3 regions of the Pseudomonas sp. RP-B7 genome follow, and region 1 is predicted to be linked to each of the others. Evidence: riboswitches for the same ligand, from Rfam matches in the RefSeq annotation. Region 1 holds a riboswitch; each other region holds the start of a gene.
What was found. A riboswitch is a leader RNA that binds a small molecule or an ion and turns the genes downstream of it on or off. The one in region 1 is predicted to bind cobalamin.
Positions count from the first base shown of each region.

Region 2: it holds a riboswitch for cobalamin, as region 1 does, so the genes downstream of both, cobW (cobalamin biosynthesis protein CobW) here and cobO (cob(I)yrinic acid a,c-diamide adenosyltransferase) in region 1, are expected to answer to the same signal.
Region 3: it holds a riboswitch for cobalamin, as region 1 does, so the genes downstream of both, OPU96_RS20600 (ABC transporter substrate-binding protein) here and cobO (cob(I)yrinic acid a,c-diamide adenosyltransferase) in region 1, are expected to answer to the same signal.

Region 1 is NZ_JAPFHC010000002.1:166,699-173,104, reverse strand. Features, by position in the region: gene OPU96_RS03595 (C40 family peptidase) at 1-136, shown strand, start outside; gene OPU96_RS03590 (C40 family peptidase) at 281-817, shown strand; gene OPU96_RS03585 (PQQ-dependent sugar dehydrogenase) at 967-2,280, opposite strand; cobalamin riboswitch at 2,380-2,614, shown strand; gene cobO (cob(I)yrinic acid a,c-diamide adenosyltransferase) at 2,695-3,306, shown strand; gene OPU96_RS03575 (cobyrinic acid a,c-diamide synthase CobB) at 3,303-4,694, shown strand; gene bluB (5,6-dimethylbenzimidazole synthase) at 4,691-5,341, shown strand; gene cbiB (adenosylcobinamide-phosphate synthase CbiB) at 5,338-6,246, shown strand; gene cobD (threonine-phosphate decarboxylase CobD) at 6,239-6,406, shown strand, end outside.
Region 2 is NZ_JAPFHC010000001.1:542,642-549,047, reverse strand. Features, by position in the region: gene OPU96_RS02375 (CbtA family protein) at 1-208, opposite strand, end outside; gene OPU96_RS02370 (CbtB domain-containing protein) at 220-408, opposite strand; cobalamin riboswitch at 506-706, opposite strand; cobalamin riboswitch at 1,407-1,606, shown strand; gene cobW (cobalamin biosynthesis protein CobW) at 1,700-2,761, shown strand; gene cobN (cobaltochelatase subunit CobN) at 2,765-6,406, shown strand, end outside.
Region 3 is NZ_JAPFHC010000024.1:81,794-88,199, reverse strand. Features, by position in the region: gene ptrR (putrescine utilization regulator PtrR) at 1-414, opposite strand, end outside; gene OPU96_RS20610 (aldehyde dehydrogenase family protein) at 518-1,900, shown strand; gene OPU96_RS20605 (hypothetical protein) at 2,053-2,496, opposite strand; cobalamin riboswitch at 2,567-2,760, shown strand; gene OPU96_RS20600 (ABC transporter substrate-binding protein) at 2,878-3,888, shown strand; gene OPU96_RS20595 (FecCD family ABC transporter permease) at 3,885-4,889, shown strand; gene OPU96_RS20590 (ABC transporter ATP-binding protein) at 4,886-5,650, shown strand; gene OPU96_RS20585 (GNAT family N-acetyltransferase) at 5,684-6,169, opposite strand; gene OPU96_RS20580 (alpha/beta hydrolase fold domain-containing protein) at 6,172-6,406, opposite strand, start outside.

The sequences.
Region 1 (6,406 bases):
GTTTATCCACTCCAGCAGCCGTCGCAGTGGCGGTGTCCGAGTCGACAACCTGGGCGATAGCTACTGGAGCAAAACCTTCATCGAAGCCAAGCGTGCACTCGCCATGGCCCCGACGACGGTTACCGCTAGCAAGTAAACTTAAAGTGATACTTGAAGTTTGACGTGTAAGCGCTAGAATCCCTGGATATTGTTGTAAACCGTACGCGCGAGCTCTGCTTGCGCGTTCTGGTTTTCAGCGTTCGGCAGCGAAAGCCGCATCCAGACCAGGATTGTTCTGCACATGTCGACCTCGGCCCGCCTGATTCTTATTGTTTGCGCCGCGCTCCTCAGCGCCTGCGCCAGCCGTCCACCGCCCGCTCCCGTAGCGGTGAAGCCCAAGCCGGTGTTCAACTATTCCACCCAGAATTTCTCGCCTGTCGCCGAAGACGTGCTCTTTCGCGCGCTCGGCCTGGTCGGTACGCCTTATCGCTGGGGCGGCAACACGCCGGACTCAGGCTTTGATTGCAGCGGCCTGATCGGTTTTGTCTACCGCGATGCGGCCGGCATCTCCCTGCCACGCACCACCCGCGAACTGATCGTGATGCGCGCCCAGGATGTGAGTGAAGAGAACCTGCAAACCGGTGATCTGCTGTTCTTTGCCACCGGCGGCGGCTCACAGGTCAGCCATGCCGGCATCTATGTGGGCGAGGGCCGCTTCGTGCACGCGCCGCAAACCGGCGGCACGGTGAAGCTGGACACCTTGTCCAAGGCGTATTGGCAGAATGCTTACCTGAGCGCCAAGCGCGTGTTGCCAGGGAATCTGGCACGTAATCCCTGAGCTGACAGAGATCTGAATGTGGGAGCGGGCTTGTGTGGGAGCGGGCTTGCTCGCGAAGGCGCCGGATCAGACCACACATCTGTGACTGACACACCGCCTTCGCGAGCAAGCCCGCTCCCACATGGGTTTTGTGGTGGTCTGAAGCCTGTCTACTTAGCCGCCGACACCCGCCACACCTTATTTCCCACATCATCTGCCACCAGCAAATCCCCCTGCTGATCAATCACCACGCCCACCGGCCGGCCCATGGCTTTCTCATCTTTGTCGAGGAACCCGGTCAGCACATCCACCGGCTGTCCCTTGGGCTGGCCAGCCTCGAACGGTACGAAGATCACCTTGTAGCCACTGTGGGGCTTGCGATTCCACGAACCATGCTGGCCGATGAATGCGCCATTCGTGAAGGGGGCGGGCAATTTGCTGTTCTCGGCAAACGTCAGTCCCAGCGAGGCGGTATGCGGGCCTACGGCGTAGTATGGTGCAATCGCCTTGGCCACCAGGTCGAGGTTTTGCGGATTGACTCGCGCATCCACATGCTGTCCGTAGTAGCTGAACGGCCAGCCATAGAAGGCGCCATCCTGAACCGAGGTGATGTAGTCCGGCACCAGGTCGCTACCGATTTCATCGCGCTCGTTCACCGCCGTCCACAGCTTGCCGCTTTGTGGTTCCCAGGCCATGCCGTTAGGGTTGCGCAGGCCCGAGGCGAAAATGCGGTGCTGGCCGCTGGCGCGGTCTACTTCCCAGATCGCCGCCCGGCCTTCTTCTGCCTGCAGGCCGTTTTCACCAACGTTGCTGTTGGAGCCTACGCTTACATACAGCTTGCGGCCGTCTTTGCTCGCCACCACGTTCTTGGTCCAGTGGTGGTTGATGCTGCCGCCGGGTAGGTCGACCACCTTGGTACCGGCTGCCTTGATCGCGGTTGCTCCCGGTTGGTAGGGGAAGCGCAGCAGCTTGTCCGAGTCCGCCACATACAGATCATTGCCCACCAGGGTCATGCCGAAGGGCGAATTGAGGTTTTCAAGAAATACTGTCCGGGTCTCGGCGATGCCATCGTGGTCGGCATCGCGCAGCAACGTGATGCGGTTCGGGCTAGGCACACCTGCACCGGCTCGGCCCATGACCTTTTCCATCACCCAGCCACGAATGCCCTTTGAGTCATCGGGTTTGGGCGGCGCATTGGTTTCTGCCACCAGTACGTCGCCATTGGGCAGCACATACAGCCAGCGCGGGTGGTCCAGGCCCTCGGCAAACGCCGCCACCTGGGTGCCCGCGGCGGGAGTTGGCTTCGCACCCGCAGGCCAGCCGATGGCTGGCGCGATGTTTACCGTGGGGATCAGGGTCTTGTTCGGCTCCGGTAGCTTGGGGGAAGGCCCGGTTCCGTCAGACACTTGCAAGGTCGAACTTTCACCGCAGGCGGCGAGGGCGCCTGCGAACATGATCAGTAGGGCAAGTCGGGTCTTGTGCATGTTTTTCTCCTGGGTACCTGCAAGGGTAGAGGCATGCAGCGGTCCGATGGTTCAAGTGCGAAGCCGGCTTTAATTGACGCTCCACCCCCAACCCTCTACCCTTCGCGACTTGTTCCAGGTGCTCTGTGACCCACGGGTCGACCGAGTGAAACAGGGAAGCCGGTGAGTGAGCGCACTTGTACACAGTGCTGCCGCGATCCCGGCGCTGCCCCCGCAACGGTAAATGAGTCAAGACCCTGCTTTCTGCCACTGTATCGCCCCGCGATATGGGAAGGCGCAGCGTCGGCGATCGCCACTCATGAGCCCGGAGACCGGCCTGAAACATCCAACAGCATCACGGTGGGCGATGCTTGGCTGTCTGTTTTGTCTTTTTCCTGCCCGCCGTTTTTTGTCCAGCCCCAACGGAGAGCTGCCATGACCGATTCCCCTGAACGCGACGAACGCCACCTGGCGCGCATGCTGCGCAAAAAAGCCGTGATCGACGAGCGCATCGCCAACTCGCCCAACGAATGCGGTTTGCTGCTGGTGCTCACCGGCAACGGCAAAGGCAAGAGCAGCTCTGCGTTCGGCATGCTGGCTCGGGCCATGGGCCACGGCATGCAGTGCGGTGTGGTGCAGTTCATCAAGGGGCGCAACAGCACGGGCGAAGAGCTGTTCTTCCGCCGCTTCCCTGAGCAAGTGCGTTTTCACGTCATGGGCGAAGGCTTCACCTGGGAAACCCAGGACCGCCAACGTGACATCGCCGCCGCCGAAGCCGCCTGGGCGGTGTCCCGCGAGCTGCTGCAAGATCCCACCATCGGCCTTGTCGTCCTTGACGAACTGAACATCGCCCTCAAACACGGCTACCTCGATCTGGACCAAGTACTCAGCGACCTGCAAGCCCGTCCGCCGATGCAACACGTAGTGGTCACCGGCCGTGGCGCCAAGCCCGAGCTGATCGAAATGGGCGACACCGTCACCGAAATGGGCATGCTCAAGCACGCGTTCCAGGCCGGTATCAAGGCACAGAAGGGCGTCGAACTTTGAATCAGCCCCGTCATTGCCCGGCCGTCTTGATCGCCGCACCGGCGTCCGGCCAGGGCAAAACCACCGTCACCGCCGCGCTCGCCCGTTTGCACCGCAACCTGGGGCGCAAGGTGCGCGTGTTCAAATGCGGGCCGGACTTTCTCGACCCGATGATCCACGAGCGCGCCAGTGGTGCGCCGGTGTATCAATTGGACATGTGGATGGTGGGAGAGCAGGAAAGTCGTCGCCTGTTGTGGGAAGCCGCCGGCGAGGCAGACCTGATCCTCATTGAAGGCGTGATGGGCCTGTTCGACGGCACGCCGTCCAGCGCTGACCTGGCGCGCCACTTTGGCGTGCCGGTGCTCGGTGTGATCGACGGCACCGCCATGGCCCAGACCTTCGGCGCCCTCGCGCTGGGCCTGGCGCGTTATCAGCCGGACCTGCCGTTCGCCGGCGTGCTGGCCAACCGCGTGGGCACGCTGCGCCACGCACAATTGCTCGAAGGCAGTCTGACCGAAGGCCTGCGCTGGTACGGGGCGCTGTCCCGCGAGACCGGGATCGAATTGCCCAGCCGCCACCTGGGCCTGGTACAAGCCAGCGAACTGAATGACCTCGACCTGCGCCTCGATGCCGCCGCCCAAGCCCTGGGCAGCAGTTGCGAAGTCGCATTGCCGCCGCCGGTGACGTTCGCTGCGCCGCAGATCATTGAGGCCGAGCCGTTGCTCAACGGCGTACGCATTGCCGTGGCTCGCGACGAAGCCTTCGCCTTCACCTACGGCGCCAGCCTCGATCTGTTGCGGGCGATGGGCGCCGAGTTGCACTTCTTCTCGCCGATCCATGACCGCCAATTGCCTGACGCCGACAGCCTGTATCTGCCGGGTGGTTACCCGGAATTGCATCACCAGGCGCTGTCGGAAAACACCGCGATGCTCGATGCGATCCGTGCCCATCACGCTGCTGGCAAACCACTGCTCGCCGAGTGCGGCGGCATGTTGTACCTGCTGGACTCGCTCACCGATGTCGACGGCCAGCGCGCCGAGTTGCTCGGTCTGCTGCAGGGCGATGCCGTGATGCAAAAGAAACTGGCCGCCCTGGCCCTGCAAAATGTCGAACTGCCGGAAGGCACATTGCGCGGTCACACCTATCACCACTCCCTGACCAGCACCGACTGCACGCCGATTGCCCGTGGCGTGAGCCCCAACGGTGGGCGTGGTGCCGAGGCGGTTTTCCGACAGGGGCGGATGACGGCTTCCTACGTGCACTTTTACTTTCCGTCGAATCCGGCGGCGGTGGCGGCACTGTTTGCGCCAGACCGGGAGGGCGCTATCGCAGGCAAGCCAGCTCCCACAGGGGATCGCGTCGAAACCCAATCCAATGTGGGAGCGGGCTTGCCCGCGAAGAGGCCATGACCGACAACGCCTTCCCAGAGGCCGACCGCCAGGCCGTCTACCGCGCCATCGCCGAACGCCGCGACATGCGCCACTTCAGCGGCGGCACCGTCGCGCCTGAACTGCTGCAGCGCCTGCTCCAGGCCGCACACCAGGCGCCCAGCGTCGGCCTGATGCAACCCTGGCGCTTCATCCGTATCAGCGACCGCCAACTGCGTGGGCAAATCCAGCAACTGGTGGAAGAAGAACGCATCCGCACCGCCGAAGCCCTGGGCGAGCGCTCCGACGAATTCATGAAGCTCAAGGTCGAAGGCATCCACGATTGCGCCGAGGTATTGGTAGCAGCGCTGATGGACGACCGCGAGCGCCACATCTTCGGTCGTCGCACCTTGCCGGAAATGGACATGGCCTCGCTGTCCTGTGCCATCCAGAACCTGTGGCTGGCTGCCCGCGTCGAAGGCCTGGGCATGGGCTGGGTCTCGCTGTTCGAGCCCCAGGCCCTGGCCGACCTGCTGGGCCTGCCGCCCGGCGCCAAACCCCTGGCCGTGCTGTGCCTGGGCCCGGTCGCTGCGTTCTACCCGGCGCCGATGTTGCAACTCGAAGGCTGGACCGAGCCGCGGCCGCTGAGTGACATGCTGTACGAAAATTCTTGGGGAGTGAGTCAATGAGTGTGGCCTTGCTGTGTGTCGCCGCAGTCGCGCTGGATGCGCTGCTGGGCGAACCCAGGCGCTGGCATCCGCTGGTGGCGTTCGGCAATTTCGCCGGGCGCATCGAGCAACGCTTCAACAGCGGTGGCCGGGGCTGGCGCAGCCATGGCGTGACCGCGTGGTTTATCGCCGTGGTGCCGTTGACCCTGCTGGCCACGGCTTTGTCGTGGGCGCCGTATATCGGCTGGATCTTGGAGATCCTGGCGTTGTACTGCGCCCTCGGCATGCGCAGCCTTGGCGAGCACGTGATCCCGGTCGCCCAGGCGCTGCGCAGTGATGACCTGGACGAAGCGCGAAAACGTGTGAGTTACCTTGTCAGCCGTCAGACCAGCGAACTGGACCGTACCGAAGTCGCCCGCGCCGCCACCGAGTCGGTACTGGAGAACGGCAGCGACGCGGTATTCGCCGCGCTGTTCTGGTTTGTCGTTGCCGGTGTGCCGGGCGTGGTGCTGTACCGCCTGAGCAACACCCTCGACGCCATGTGGGGCTATCGCAACGAACGCTTCGAACGTTTCGGTTGGGCGGCGGCCAAGATCGACGACGTGCTGAACTATATTCCTGCGCGCCTGGTGGCATTGACCTACGCGTTGCTGGGCAAAACCCGCCTGGCGTTGAAGTGCTGGCGTACCCAGGGCCCGACGTGGGACAGCCCCAACGCCGGCCCGGTGATGGCGGCCGGCGCTGGTGCGCTGGGTGTCGAATTGGGCGGCGCCGCGATTTATCACGGCGAAGTACATCAACGTCCGCAACTGGGCGAAGGCCCGGCGGCGGATGCGGACTCCATCGACCGAGGCTGGCAACTGGTGCAGCGCGGCGTATGGTTGTGGCTGCTGATCCTATGCGCGGGGGCGCAATTCTATGCTTGAGCACGGTGGCCGGCTGCGCAAGGCAGCGATTCAATACGGGATTGCCGAGGCCGATTGGCTCGACCTGTCCAGCGGCCTCGCGCCGTGGCCGTGGGCGATCCCGGAAATTCCGCTGCGGGCCTGGGCGCGCTTGCCGGAAACCGACGACGGCCTGGAACGC
Region 2 (6,406 bases), on a different contig from region 1:
GCCAGCCGTCTTCCGGCTCCCAGGCTTCGGCGTCGTGGGTATGGGCAGCGGTGCCGGCGGTATGCTCGTGCATCACCTCGGCAGGGGCTTTTTCAAAGGTTTCCGCCTGCAAAATCAGCGGGGCGACCCAGAAACTTTGCAGCAGGGTCAGCAGCAGGGCGGCCAAAAGTCCGGTGAACCCTGCGGTTTGCGCAATACGCTTGATCATGTCGGCAGGTCTCAATGGCACGGGAACGCGGCGCTGTGGCGGGTATCGTGGGCAGCGTTGTGCACCGCCTCGATATGCGAGAAACCGGCGAAATACACCAGGCACGCGCCGAGGATCGACGCACCGATGGCGGCGGTCAGGCGTTGGCTCAGGGTAGAGGTGCGGCTGGCGGAGTGCGAGGTGCTGCTGATGATCGACATGGCGCGTCCCTTTCAGGTGTCTGGGTGAAACGAGCGCATGAAAACCCCGCGAGCCAGGCACGCAGGGTTCTGAACAGCGCCCGCCCACCGCGGGTTTGTTATCTGATTTTTTCGGGCCGGTCTCCGGGCTTGCGAGGGGCTCAATGCCTGAAAACGTCGCCTTCCCATGCCTTGGGCACAGTGGATATGACGTTTCGCTCGCTTACCGTTGCGGGGGCAGCACCGGACTGTCATGCGTACATGAGTCACCGGTTTCCCGTTTCACCCTTTGCAGGGCACCCGAAACAAGATGTGTAGGAGAGCATGGGGGTGGGAGGGGAGTCAATTGGGATGTGGTTTTTGGTGGTGGTGGTGGTGGTGTACATATCCGTTTCTTCGGTAACGGCCGCTTATGGTTCCGCTCTTACAGCGGGTCACTTTGGAAAAGCCCCAAAGTAACCAAAGGGCTCTTGCCCCAACACTCGGCACCTCGCCTAGGCTCGGTGTGCCCTCACTCCGGCTTGAATCCGTGGGCCGCCGTCATGGGCCATCCCTGGCCCAGGACGGCTAACCCGGCGTCCTGCCGGGTTGCCCACGGATTCAAGCCTGCGTTCGGCCAGCGTGTTTAACGGGGCAAGTGAGATCAAAAGCCAGAGCGCGGCGGCCTTAGAGCCGACCGGTATTTTTTATGGTGTTCACCCTCGACTGTGGGATCTGGCTAGCCTGCGATGCAGGCGACTCGGTACATCAGACGCACCCAGTTGATGCCATCGCAGGCAAGCCAGCTCCCACAGGGGAACCCGCCCGCTTTCTCGATCAGGCCGGCTGTCAGGCCGCCCAAATCCATGTCGGATTAAGGGCGCACCGAGCCTGGGTGAGGTGCCGAGTGTTGGGGCAAGAGCCCTTTGGTTACTTTTGGGCTCTTTCCTAAAGTGAGCTGCCGTAAGGAGTCGCCGTTACCTAAATAACGGATATGTACACGAACCCAACCCCATCATTGACCATCCCCCAAGCACTGCGTAGCCTTGCACCCTCGAGGTTCTTCGGCCCAGGCCGAAGCTAAGAAGGGAACGCGGTCCAAGCCGCGGCTGCCCCCGCAACTGTAAAGGGTCCAGTTGACTGCCACGCCACTGCCGACAAGGCGGGAAGGCGCAGCCAGCGCCGGTCGCAAGACCTGCAAGCCCCAAGCCAGGAGACCTGCCTCGCAATCGATTTTTCAATTCAACCGGGCGGGGTGATCCGGTGACGAAATCCGCTGCTGCGCACTGTCGCAGGGCCTATCGTCCCGTATGCCCGCCCCCAAGGGCATCCGATGAAAACACTGGCCAAACTCCCCGTCACCATCGTTACCGGCTTTCTTGGCTCGGGCAAAACCACCTTGCTGCGCCATATGCTCGACAACGCCCAGGGCCGTCGCATCGCCGTGATCGTCAACGAATTCGGCGAGTTGGGCATTGACGGTGAAATCCTCAAGCAGTGCTCCATCGGTTGCACCGAAGAAGAAGCCAACGGCCGTGTCTACGAGCTGGCCAACGGCTGCCTGTGCTGCACCGTGCAGGAAGAGTTCTTCCCGGTGATGCGCGAGCTGGTTGCCCGGCGCGGCGACCTCGACCATATCCTCATTGAAACCTCCGGCCTGGCTCTGCCAAAACCCCTGGTACAAGCCTTCCAATGGCCGGAAATCCGTAGCGCCTGCACGGTTGACGCGGTGATCACCGTGGTCGATAGCCCAGCCGTGGCCGCCGGCACCTTCGCCGCATTCCCGGACCAAGTCGACGCCCAGCGCAAACTCGACCCGAACCTGGACCACGAATCGCCGCTGCACGAGTTGTTCGCCGACCAACTGGCCAGCGCCGACTTGGTGATCCTCAACAAATCCGACCTGATCAGCCCGGAAGACCTGGCCCGTGTGCGCCTGGAAGTCGCCGAAGAACTGCCGCCAGCCGTGAAGATCATCGAAGCCAGCAGCGGCCGTCTGCCGCTGGACGTGCTGATTGGCCTGGGCGCCGGCGCCGAAGAGCATATCGACGCTCGCCACAGCCATCACGATCATCACCACGAAGGTGAAGACGACCACGACCACGACGCCTTCGACTCGATTTCCATCGACCTGCCGCAAGCCGACGAGGCGCTTTTGCTCGACGCCCTGACCCAGTTGGTGGTGCAACACGGCATCCTGCGCGTCAAAGGCTTCGCCGCGATCCCGAACAAGCCGATGCGCCTGCTGATCCAGGGCGTAGGCACGCGTTTCGATAAGCACTTCGATCGCGCCTGGGCTGCCGACGAAGCACGCATCACACGTCTGGTACTGATCGGTCAGGACCTCGATGCGGCGGGTCTCGAAGCGCAACTGCGCGCTGCGCTCAGCGTTTAACCCATGCACCTGCTCAGGACCCAGCCCGGTGGTTTCGTCTCGGACGACAATATTGCCGACCTTGGCCAAACCCCCGCTGAACTGGTGATCCTGTGCAGCGGCGACTCCAGCCTGGCGCTGCTGGCCGAAGCGGCCCAGCAGTTGCCCGACGATTACCCGAGCCTGCGCCTGGCCAACCCCATGCAGGTGCAGAACCACGCCTCGGTCGACCTGTATGTCGACGAGGTGTTGCGCCACGCCAAGGTCATCCTGATCTCGCTGCATGGTGGCATCGGCTATTGGCGTTACGGTATCGAGCGTCTGGTGGAGCTGGCCGAACGCGGTGTACAACTGATCCTGGTGCCGGGCGACGATCGCCCCGACCCGGAACTCAGCGGTTTGAGCACCGTTGGCGCACAAGAACGTGATCGCCTGTGGCACTTCCTGCGCCAGGGTGGCTTGGGCAATGCGCTGGATTTCTATCGCTGCCTGGCCAGCGCTTACCTGGGGCGCGACTATGCCTGGGCCGAGCCGCAAACCCTGCCGCGCACGGCGATTTATCACCCGCACAAAGCCAACCCCCGTTTGAATGACTGGCAGGTGGATTGGCAGGCCGAGTTTCCGGTGGCCGCGGTGCTGTTCTACCGCTCTCACTTGCAGGCTGCCAATACCGGTTTTATCGATGTGTTTTGCCAACGCTTGCAGGCTGCGGGCCTGAACCCGTTGCCGATAGCGGTGGCCAGTTTGAAAGAGCCCGGCTGCCTGACGGTTGTCGAGGACCTGCTCGATGAGGTCGGCGCGGGGCTGATCCTGAACACCACCGGGTTTGCCCAATCCAGTCCGGAAGCGCCGCATTTGCGCCCGTTTCGCCGCAATATCCCGGTGATCCAGGCGATTTGCGCCCAAGACAACGAGCCGGGCTGGCAGGCCAGTGAACAGGGCCTGGGCCCGCGCGACTTGGCGATGCACATTGCCTTGCCGGAGCTGGACGGGCGCATCATCAGCCGGCCGATCAGCTTCAAGGATCTGGCCTGGCGCAGTGAGCGCAGCCAGTCGGATGTGGTGTGTTACCGCGCCGCGCCCGAGCGCATGGATTTTGTTGCCGAACTGGCGCGCCGTTGGGTCGAATTGGCACGGGTACCGAATGCGCAGAAACGCATCGCGCTGATCCTCGCCAACTACCCGACCCGCGACGGCCGTATCGGCAACGGCGTGGGCCTGGACACACCGGCGGCGGCGCTGAACATCCTGCGTGCCCTGCAAGCCGAAGGGTATCCGCTGCCCGCCGAATTGCCCCCGAGTGGAACGGCCCTGATCCATGACCTGCTCGGTGGCGTCACCAACGACCTCGACAGTATTGATCTGCGTCCCTGTCACCAAAGCCTGGGCCTGGACGACTATGAGGTGATGTTCAAACGCCTGCCCGAAGCCAATCGCCAGGCGGTTATTGAGCGTTGGGGCGCGCCCCATAACGATCCGATGTTCCGCGACGGCCGCATGATGATCGCCGGCCTGCGCCTGGGCCTGACTTTCGTCGGCATCCAGCCTGCGCGGGGTTATCAGGTGGACGCCAGCGCGGTGTACCACGATCCCGATCTGGTGCCGCCTCATGGCTACCTGGCGTTCTACTTCTGGCTGCGTCACACCTATGGCGCCCACGGCGTGATCCATGTGGGCAAGCACGGCAACCTGGAATGGCTGCCGGGCAAGGGCGTTGGCCTGTCGGAAAACTGCTGGCCCGATGCGCTGCTGGGGCCGTTGCCGAATATCTACCCGTTTATCGTCAACGATCCGGGCGAGGGTGCCCAGGCCAAACGCCGCACCCAGGCGGTGATCATCGACCACCTGATGCCGCCGCTGACCCGTGCCGAAACCTACGGCCCATTGCGCGACCTGGAACTGCTGGCGGACGAGTATTACGAAGCGCAACTGCTCGATCCTCGCCGCGCCCTCGAGCTGCAAAAGGACATCCTCAAGTTGGTGCGCGAAACCCGCATCGACCAAGAGCTTGAACTGGATAAAGCAGCTGACGCCGCCATCTGGCTCCCGCGCCTCGACACTTATCTGTGTGACTTGAAGGAGTCACAGATCCGCGACGGCCTGCACATTTTTGGCGAGTCGCCTGACGGCCGTTTGCGCATCGACACTTTGCTCGCGCTGCTGCGTATCCCCCGTGGTGATGGGCGCGGTGCGCAGTCGAGTTTGCTGCGGGTATTGGCCAAGGCCTTCGAGTTGGGCTTCGATCCGTTGGATTGTGCACTCGCCGAACCTTGGACTGGTCGCCGTCCCCTGGTGTTGCAGAAGATCGACCCGCAGTTGTGGCGTACCGCCGGCGATACCCGCGAGCGCCTGGAGCTCTATGCGGCGCGCTTGATCGAACAGGCTCTGGAAGGCCCGCTTGAGCAACTGGAGGAGCCTGGCTGGGAAGGCGTGAAGGCCGTCATTGAAAGCCTGCGCATCGTCGTTGCGCCGCGCCTGGATGCCTGTGGTCCGGCGGAAATGCGCGGCCTGCTGGATGCCTTGAGCGGTCGGTTCGTGCCGGCGGGGCCGAGCGGTGCGCCGAGTCGCGGGCGCCTGGATGTACTGCCCACCGGGCGTAACTTTTTCACGGTGGACGTGCGCAACCTGCCGACCACCACGGCCTGGCGCATCGGTTTTCAATCCGCCAACCTGATCCTTGAGCGGCACTTGCAGGATCACGGCGATCACCTGCGCCAGCTCGGTTTGTCGGTATGGGGCACGGCCACCATGCGCACCGGCGGCGACGATATTGCCCAGGCCATGGCCTTGATGGGCGTGCGCCCGGTCTGGGCCACGGGCAGCCAGCGGGTGGATGACTTTGAAATCCTGCCGATCAGCCTGCTGGACCGCCCGCGTGTTGACGTCACGCTGCGGGTGTCGGGGTTCTTCCGTGATGCCTTCGCCAACCTGATCCGCCTGTTCGATGCGGCGGTGCAGGCGGTGGCGGCGTTGGACGAGCCGGACGATCTGAACCCGTTGGCGGCCAAGGTGCGCAGTGAGCGCGAGGCGTTGCTGGCGTCTGGCCTGGACGCAGAAGCTGCGGCGAAACAGGCCGGCTGGCGCATCTTCGGCGCCAAGCCCGGAGCCTATGGCGCGGGCGTGCAGGGTGCGATCGACGGGCGCCTGTGGCAAAGCCGCGAGGACTTGGCCGAGGTCTACCTGAACTGGGGCGGCTATGCGTATGGCGGCTCCGACGAGGGCACCGCCGCCCGTGGGCAGTTTGCCCAGCGCCTGAGCCAGGTACAGGCGGTATTGCAGAACCAGGACAACCGCGAGCATGACGTGCTCGATTCCAACGACTACTACCAATTCCAGGGCGGCATGCTCGCTGCCGTGGAAACCCTGAGCGGCGACAAGGCCGCCAGTTACCATGGCGACCACAGCCAGCCGGACTTGCCGAAAATCCGTACCTTGAAGGAAGAGCTGAACCGGGTGATCCGCTCCCGCGCCGCCAACCCCAAGTGGATCGAAGGCGTGAAACGCCACGGCTATAAAGGTGCGTTTGAAATGGCTGCGACCGTGGACAACCTGTTCGCTTTCGACGCCACCACCGCGCTGATCGACGATCACCAATACGCGCTGCTTGCCGACGCCTATTTGCTCGACCCCGACACCCGCGCCTTTGTGCAGCAACACAACCCCGCC
Region 3 (6,406 bases), on a different contig from region 1:
GCGCCCCGATAGCACGCCTTCAATCATGGTGCCCGACGGTCCGGTGCTCAGGTCCAGCTCGACCTTGGTGTGTTTCTGGTTATACGCCGCGAGCAACGCCGGGATGCGCACCGCCGCCGTACTCTCCAGCGAGCCCAGGGCAAACGCACCCTGGGGCTCCTCCCCCGCCACCGTGGCGCGGGCCTCCTGCACCAGATCGAGAATGCGCCGCGCATAACCGAGGAAATTCCAGCCGGCCGGTGACAAGCGCAGGCGGCTTTTCTCGCGGATGAACAGTTCCACGCCCAGGTCCAGCTCCAGTTGCTTGATGCGGGTGGTCAGGTTCGACGGCACCCGATGAATCAACTGCGCGGCGGCGCTGATGCTGCCTTGCTCGGCAACGGCCTTGAAGATTTCCAGCTGCACCAGATCCAAGTCATTCTCCAATCGTGAATGTATTGCTCAATATTATTCAGTTTCCAGAAAAGAACCAGCCCCGTAACCTGAACTCAACTTATCCCTTGCGCAGGACGGTGCCATGAACGCAACTACCCACGCCCTCTCGATCAACCCGGCCAACGGTGAAACGGTCGGCAGCTACCCGTATGAAAGCGAGTCGCAGCTGAACGCCGCCCTCGACCGTGCCACCGCTGCCTTCCGCACCTGGCGCCACCAGCCGCTCAGCCAGCGCGCCGAACGGCTGCTGGCCCTGGCCGCCGCCCTGCGCGAACAAGCCGAAGAGATGGCGCAGATGATCACCCTGGAAATGGGCAAGCCCATCGCCCAGGCCCGCGCCGAAATCGAAAAATGCGCCCAGCTCAGTGACTGGTACGCCGCCCAGGGCCCGGCCATGCTCGCCCCGGAGCCGACCCTGGTGGACAACGGCAGCGCCCATATCGAATACCGCCCACTGGGCCCGATCCTCGCGGTGATGCCGTGGAACTTCCCGGTCTGGCAAGTGCTGCGCGGCGCCGTGCCGACAATGCTCGCCGGCAACACCTACGTGCTCAAGCACGCGCCGAACGTGATGGGCAGCGCCTACCTGATGCAGCAGGCATTCAAAAAAGCCGGCTTTGCTGAAGGCCTGTTCGAAGTGATCAACGTGACGACCGACGGCGTATCCAAAGCCATCGCCGACCCGCGCATCGCCGCCGTCACCCTCACCGGCAGCGTGCGCGCCGGTATGGCCATCGGCTCCCAGGCCGGTGCCGCGCTGAAAAAGTGTGTGCTGGAACTGGGCGGCTCCGACCCGTTCATCGTGCTCAACGACGCCGACCTTGACGCCGCGGTGCAAGCCGCCGTGATTGGACGCTTCCAGAACAGCGGGCAAGTCTGCGCCGCTGCCAAGCGTCTGATCATCGAAGCCGGCGTGGCCGAAGCCTTTACCGCCAAATTCCTCGCGGCCAGCCGTGCCCTGGTGATGGGCGACCCGACATCCGCCGCCACGTACATCGGCCCGATGGCCCGCTTCGACCTGCGCGACGAGCTGCACGGCCAGGTCCAGGCGACTCTTGAAGAAGGCGCGACCCTGCTACTGGGCGGCCATAAGGTCGCCGGTGCCGGCAACTACTATGAGCCGACCGTACTGGCAGGCGTCACCGACCAGATGACCTCGTTCAAACAGGAACTGTTCGGCCCGGTAGCCTCGATCATCACCGCCCGCGACGCCGACCACGCGGTAGCGCTGGCGAATGACAGCGAGTTCGGCCTGACCGCGAGCATCTTCACCACCGACGCGGCGAAGGCGCGGGATCTAGCCAACCGCCTGGAAACCGGCGGGATTTTCGTCAACGCCTTCAGCGTGTCCGACCCTCGGGTGGCGTTTGGCGGGATCAAGAAAAGCGGCTTTGGCCGTGAACTGTCACACTTCGGCGTGCGGGAATTCTGCAACGCGCAGACCGTGTGGCTGGACCGCAAATAACCCCCCGGCCGGGCTAACACCCTTGCCCCGCGCTGGGTGGCGAAGCCGCCCCAAATCCAGACAACCCGGTGTATCAGAAAGACCGAGGTGCCTGGGTTTGGGGCGGCTTCGCCACCCGGCGCGGGGCAAGCCCGCTCACTACAGACCGTTGGTCACTGGGTATTGATGAAGTGAAATTGCGCCCGGGCCTGTTCAACCGCGTGGCGCACTTTGTCCTGCTGCGCCTCACTGCCCGCGTAGTAGATATTCATCCCCTGCAAACCGAGGCCTTCGCAGGCGTTCTCAACAACCGCCACGTCGATTGAACTGCGCGCCCCAATGATCAAGAACCCACTGTCGCCCAGGCGCTGGGCGTTGAGCAGTTCTTGCCTGAGTTGGCCGGCATTCGCGCCGCCGCCCAGGACAGTCGCCAGCATGTCGCCGATCACACCATGGCTGGCGATCTTGACGCTGTGCAAACGCACCTTGTTGGCGCCGGCAGGCAGCGACATGACATGGGCAGTGGCGGCCTCGTCGAAAATCTGCGATTCGCTTTTACCCTGGGTCGCACAACCGGCGAGCAGGGTGATCAGGGCGAGGGCGACTAAACGTTTCACTGTATTTTCCTTGTATGGGGCGGTTCCGTGGCCGCGCATCATAAGAGACACGCGCCCTCACGTCCAAGATCGACTACCATACCGCGCCGGTTCCCCAACGGGACTAATAGGGAATCCGAAGCGCGGCCACCCGCGCCAATCGGAACTGCCCCCGCAACTGTAGGTGCTGAGCCTGCTCCCCACTGCCACTGGACGCTGTCCGGGAAGGCCGGAGCGTGGCGATGACGCATCAGTCAGGAGACCTGCCGGCCAAGCGTTATCACCAACCGGCGGGGTGTCCGGGAAGGGCATCCCTGGCCTGCCGGACCGGCAGCGTTCATGGCTGTATTTCCACTACCGTACCGCCCCAGCTCCCTGTACGGTCCCAACGGAGATTGCCCCATGCTGCCACGCATTACCGCCCTGCTCACCGGCCTGAGTGTTTGTGCCCTGGCCCACGCCGCGCCGACTGACTACCCGCTGACCCTGGAAAACTGCGGCAGCACCCTCACCTTCCAGCAAGCGCCGGCGCGCAGCGTGACCATCGGCCAGGCCGCCACCGAGATGCTTTATGCGTTGGGCGTGGGCGACAAAGTGGTCGGCACCTCACTGTGGTTCAACAGTGTGCTGCCGCAGTTCAAGGCACAGAACGAGCGCATCGAACGCCTGGCCGACAATGAGCCGAGCTTCGAAGCCGTGATCGCCAAGCGCCCGCAGTTGGTGGCCGCCGAGCTGGAATGGGTGGTCGGCGCACAAGGCGTGGTCGGCACCCGTGAGCAATTCCACGAACTGCAGATCCCCACCTACCTGCTGCCCTCCGACTGCGAAGGCAAGGACAACCTGGTGGGCGCCGACGGCACGCGGCTGGAGCCGTTCCGCATCGAGACCATCTACAAAAGCATCAGCCAACTGGCGGCGATCTTCGATGTGCAGGACCGCGGTCAACAGCTGAACGACGAACTCAAGGCGCGCCTGGCCAAGTCCGTCGCCACCGTGCGGAGCAAGGGCCTCAAGCAGGCCAGCGCACTGGTGTGGTTCTCCAGCGCCGAGCTGGCCAGCGACCCGTATGTCGCCGGGCACAAGGGCATTCCCGAATTCATGCTGCAAACCCTCGGCCTGCGCAACGTGGTGCAGTCCGATGAAGAATGGCCCGCCGTGGGCTGGGAAACCATCGCCAAGGCCAACCCGACCTTCCTCGTCATCGCCCGCATGGACCGCCGCCGCTACCCTGCCGACGACCATGAAAAGAAACTCGCCTTCCTGCGCAGCGACCCGGTCACCCGCAACATGGATGCGGTAAAAAACAACCGCATCATCATCCTCGACGCCCTGGCGTTGCAGGCCAGCATCCGCATGTTCGACGGCCTTGAGCAACTGGCCACGGCCATCGACGGCTACGACCTGCCGAAATGATTCGTGCCCTCCTCGCCCTGGCCCTACTCCTGGCCGCCGTGCTCGCCGGCGTGGCCATCGGCGAAACCGCCATCTCGCCGCAGGTCGTACTTCAGGTGCTGGCCAATAAACTGTGGGGCGCCGGCTACGTGCTCGACCCCATCGACGAAGGCGTAGTGTGGAACTACCGCCTGACCCGCGCGCTGGTCGCCGCCGCCTGCGGTGCCGGGCTGGCGACCTGCGGGGTGATCCTGCAATCGCTGCTGCGCAACCCGCTGGCCGACCCGTACCTGCTGGGCATCAGCGCCGGCGCCTCGACAGGTGCGGTGCTGGTGGCGCTGATCGGGGTGGGCGGCGGCTTGATTTCATTGTCGGCTGGCGCGTTTGTCGGCGCGATGGCGGCGTTTGCGCTGGTGATTTTATTGGCGCGGGCCAGCGGCTCGTCCAGCGGCACCGGGCAGATCATCCTCGCCGGCATTGCCGGTTCGCAGCTGTTCAACGCACTCACCGCATTCCTCATCACCAAATCCGCCAGCTCCGAACAGGCGCGCGGCATCATGTTCTGGCTGCTGGGCAACCTCAGCGGCGTGCGCTGGCCGTCGGTGTGGCTGGCGGTGCCGGTGGCGCTGGTGGGGTTGGCGGTGTGCCTGTGGCATCGCCGGGCGCTGGATGCGTTCACCTTTGGCACGGATTCGGCGGCGTCCCTGGGCATCCCGGTGCGCCGCGTGCAATTTGTGCTGGTGGGTTGCGCGGCGTTGGTGACGGCGGTGATGGTGTCGATTGTCGGCTCCATCGGCTTTGTCGGCTTGGTGATCCCCCATGCCGTGCGCCTGCTGCTCGGCACCGGGCATTCGCGCCTGCTGCCGGCCAGCGCGTTGGGGGGGGCGTTGTTCCTGATTGCCGCGGATGTGCTGTCGCGCACCTTGATCAAGGGCCAGGTGATCCCGGTGGGTGTGGTGACCGCGCTGGTAGGCGCGCCGGTGTTTGCGCTGATCCTGATCGGCCGGAGGAATGCGCGATGAGCGTGCTCAGTTGCCGTGGCCTGGGCTTCAGGGTGCGCGAAGCCGAGTTGCTGCGCGACATTCACCTGGAAGTGGAGCTGGGCGAGACCCTCGGTATCGTCGGGCCGAACGGTTCCGGCAAATCCACCCTGCTCAAGCTGCTCGCCGGGTTGCGTACCCCGGCGTGTGGCGACGTGCTGCTGGGCGGCCAGCGCCTCGGGCAGCTGTCGCGCCGCAGCATCGCGCAACAGTTGGCCGTGGTAGAGCAACAGGCCGACACCGATGACGCCATCCGCGTGTTCGACGCCGTGGCCCTGGGCCGCACGCCGTGGCTGTCGGCGCTGAGCCCGTGGTCGGATGCAGACGACGCCATCGTGCGCCAAGCCCTGCACGACGTGGACGCCACCCACCTGGCCCAACGCGCCTGGCGCAGCCTTTCCGGCGGCGAGCGCCAACGCGTGCACATCGCCCGCGCCCTGGCGCAACGGCCGCAGATCCTGTTGCTGGATGAGCCGACCAATCACCTGGATATTCAGCATCAACTGGCGATCTTGAAAGGCGTGCAAGCGCTGCCGGTGACGACGCTGATTGCCCTGCATGACCTGAACCAGGCGCTGACCTGTGATCGCCTGGCGGTGTTGGACCACGGGCGATTGGTGGCGCTGGGCAAGCCGCTGGAAGTGCTGACGCCGCAGCGTTTGCAAGACACATTCGGGGTGCAGGCGCACTACCTCACAGACCCGTTCGACGGCGCGCAGATACTGCGGCTGCGTTCCAACTAAACACGGGGAGTCCAGTGGTGCTTCTTCAGGCCACTACAGCAGCCGCTGCATGTGCGTGGTCTGCCACACCGGATCAGCTTCCACGTCCACCACCGCAAACCCCTGCCGCCGCCAAAACTCAATCGCACCCGGCAGAAACGGATGGGTGTGCAGGTACATCACCTCCACCCCCTGCGCGTGCGCCAGCACCTCCAGCGCACGGTACAACTCCCTCGCCAATCCAGAACGGCGGAACGCTGGCAGCACAAACAGGCGCACCACTTCCACGGTCCGGCGCCCCTGGTAATCCAACTGGGGAAAACGCCCGTCATAGGGCAAGTAGCCAATCGCGGCAACAATTTCGTCGCCAGCGCGGGCGATCAAAAACCGGCCGCTGCCTTGCACGTAAACCGCCTCGAACTGTGCAAGATCGTTCGGCATACCTGCATCGCTGAGCTTGGGAAACAGCTCGCCACGGGCGTGCAGCACAAAGGCCAGTACCTCGGGAATAGCCGGCGTATCAACCGGCTGGATCAGCATTGTCACGCTTCACCCACGGCGCTTACCGCCTGAATCCGTTGCAGAATCCACGCCCGGCTGTGCTCCAGCACCGCCGCCCCCACCCCCAGCGGAAAATGAATAAACCCATGTGCCGCTTCGGGCACCAGGTACGCCTCAGTCCCAGGCCAGCGCTCGGCGATCAACAGCGTGTCGTCTTTAAGCGGGTCCAACGTGCCCACCCACATCAACGCCGGCGGCAACCCGTTGAAGTCGCCA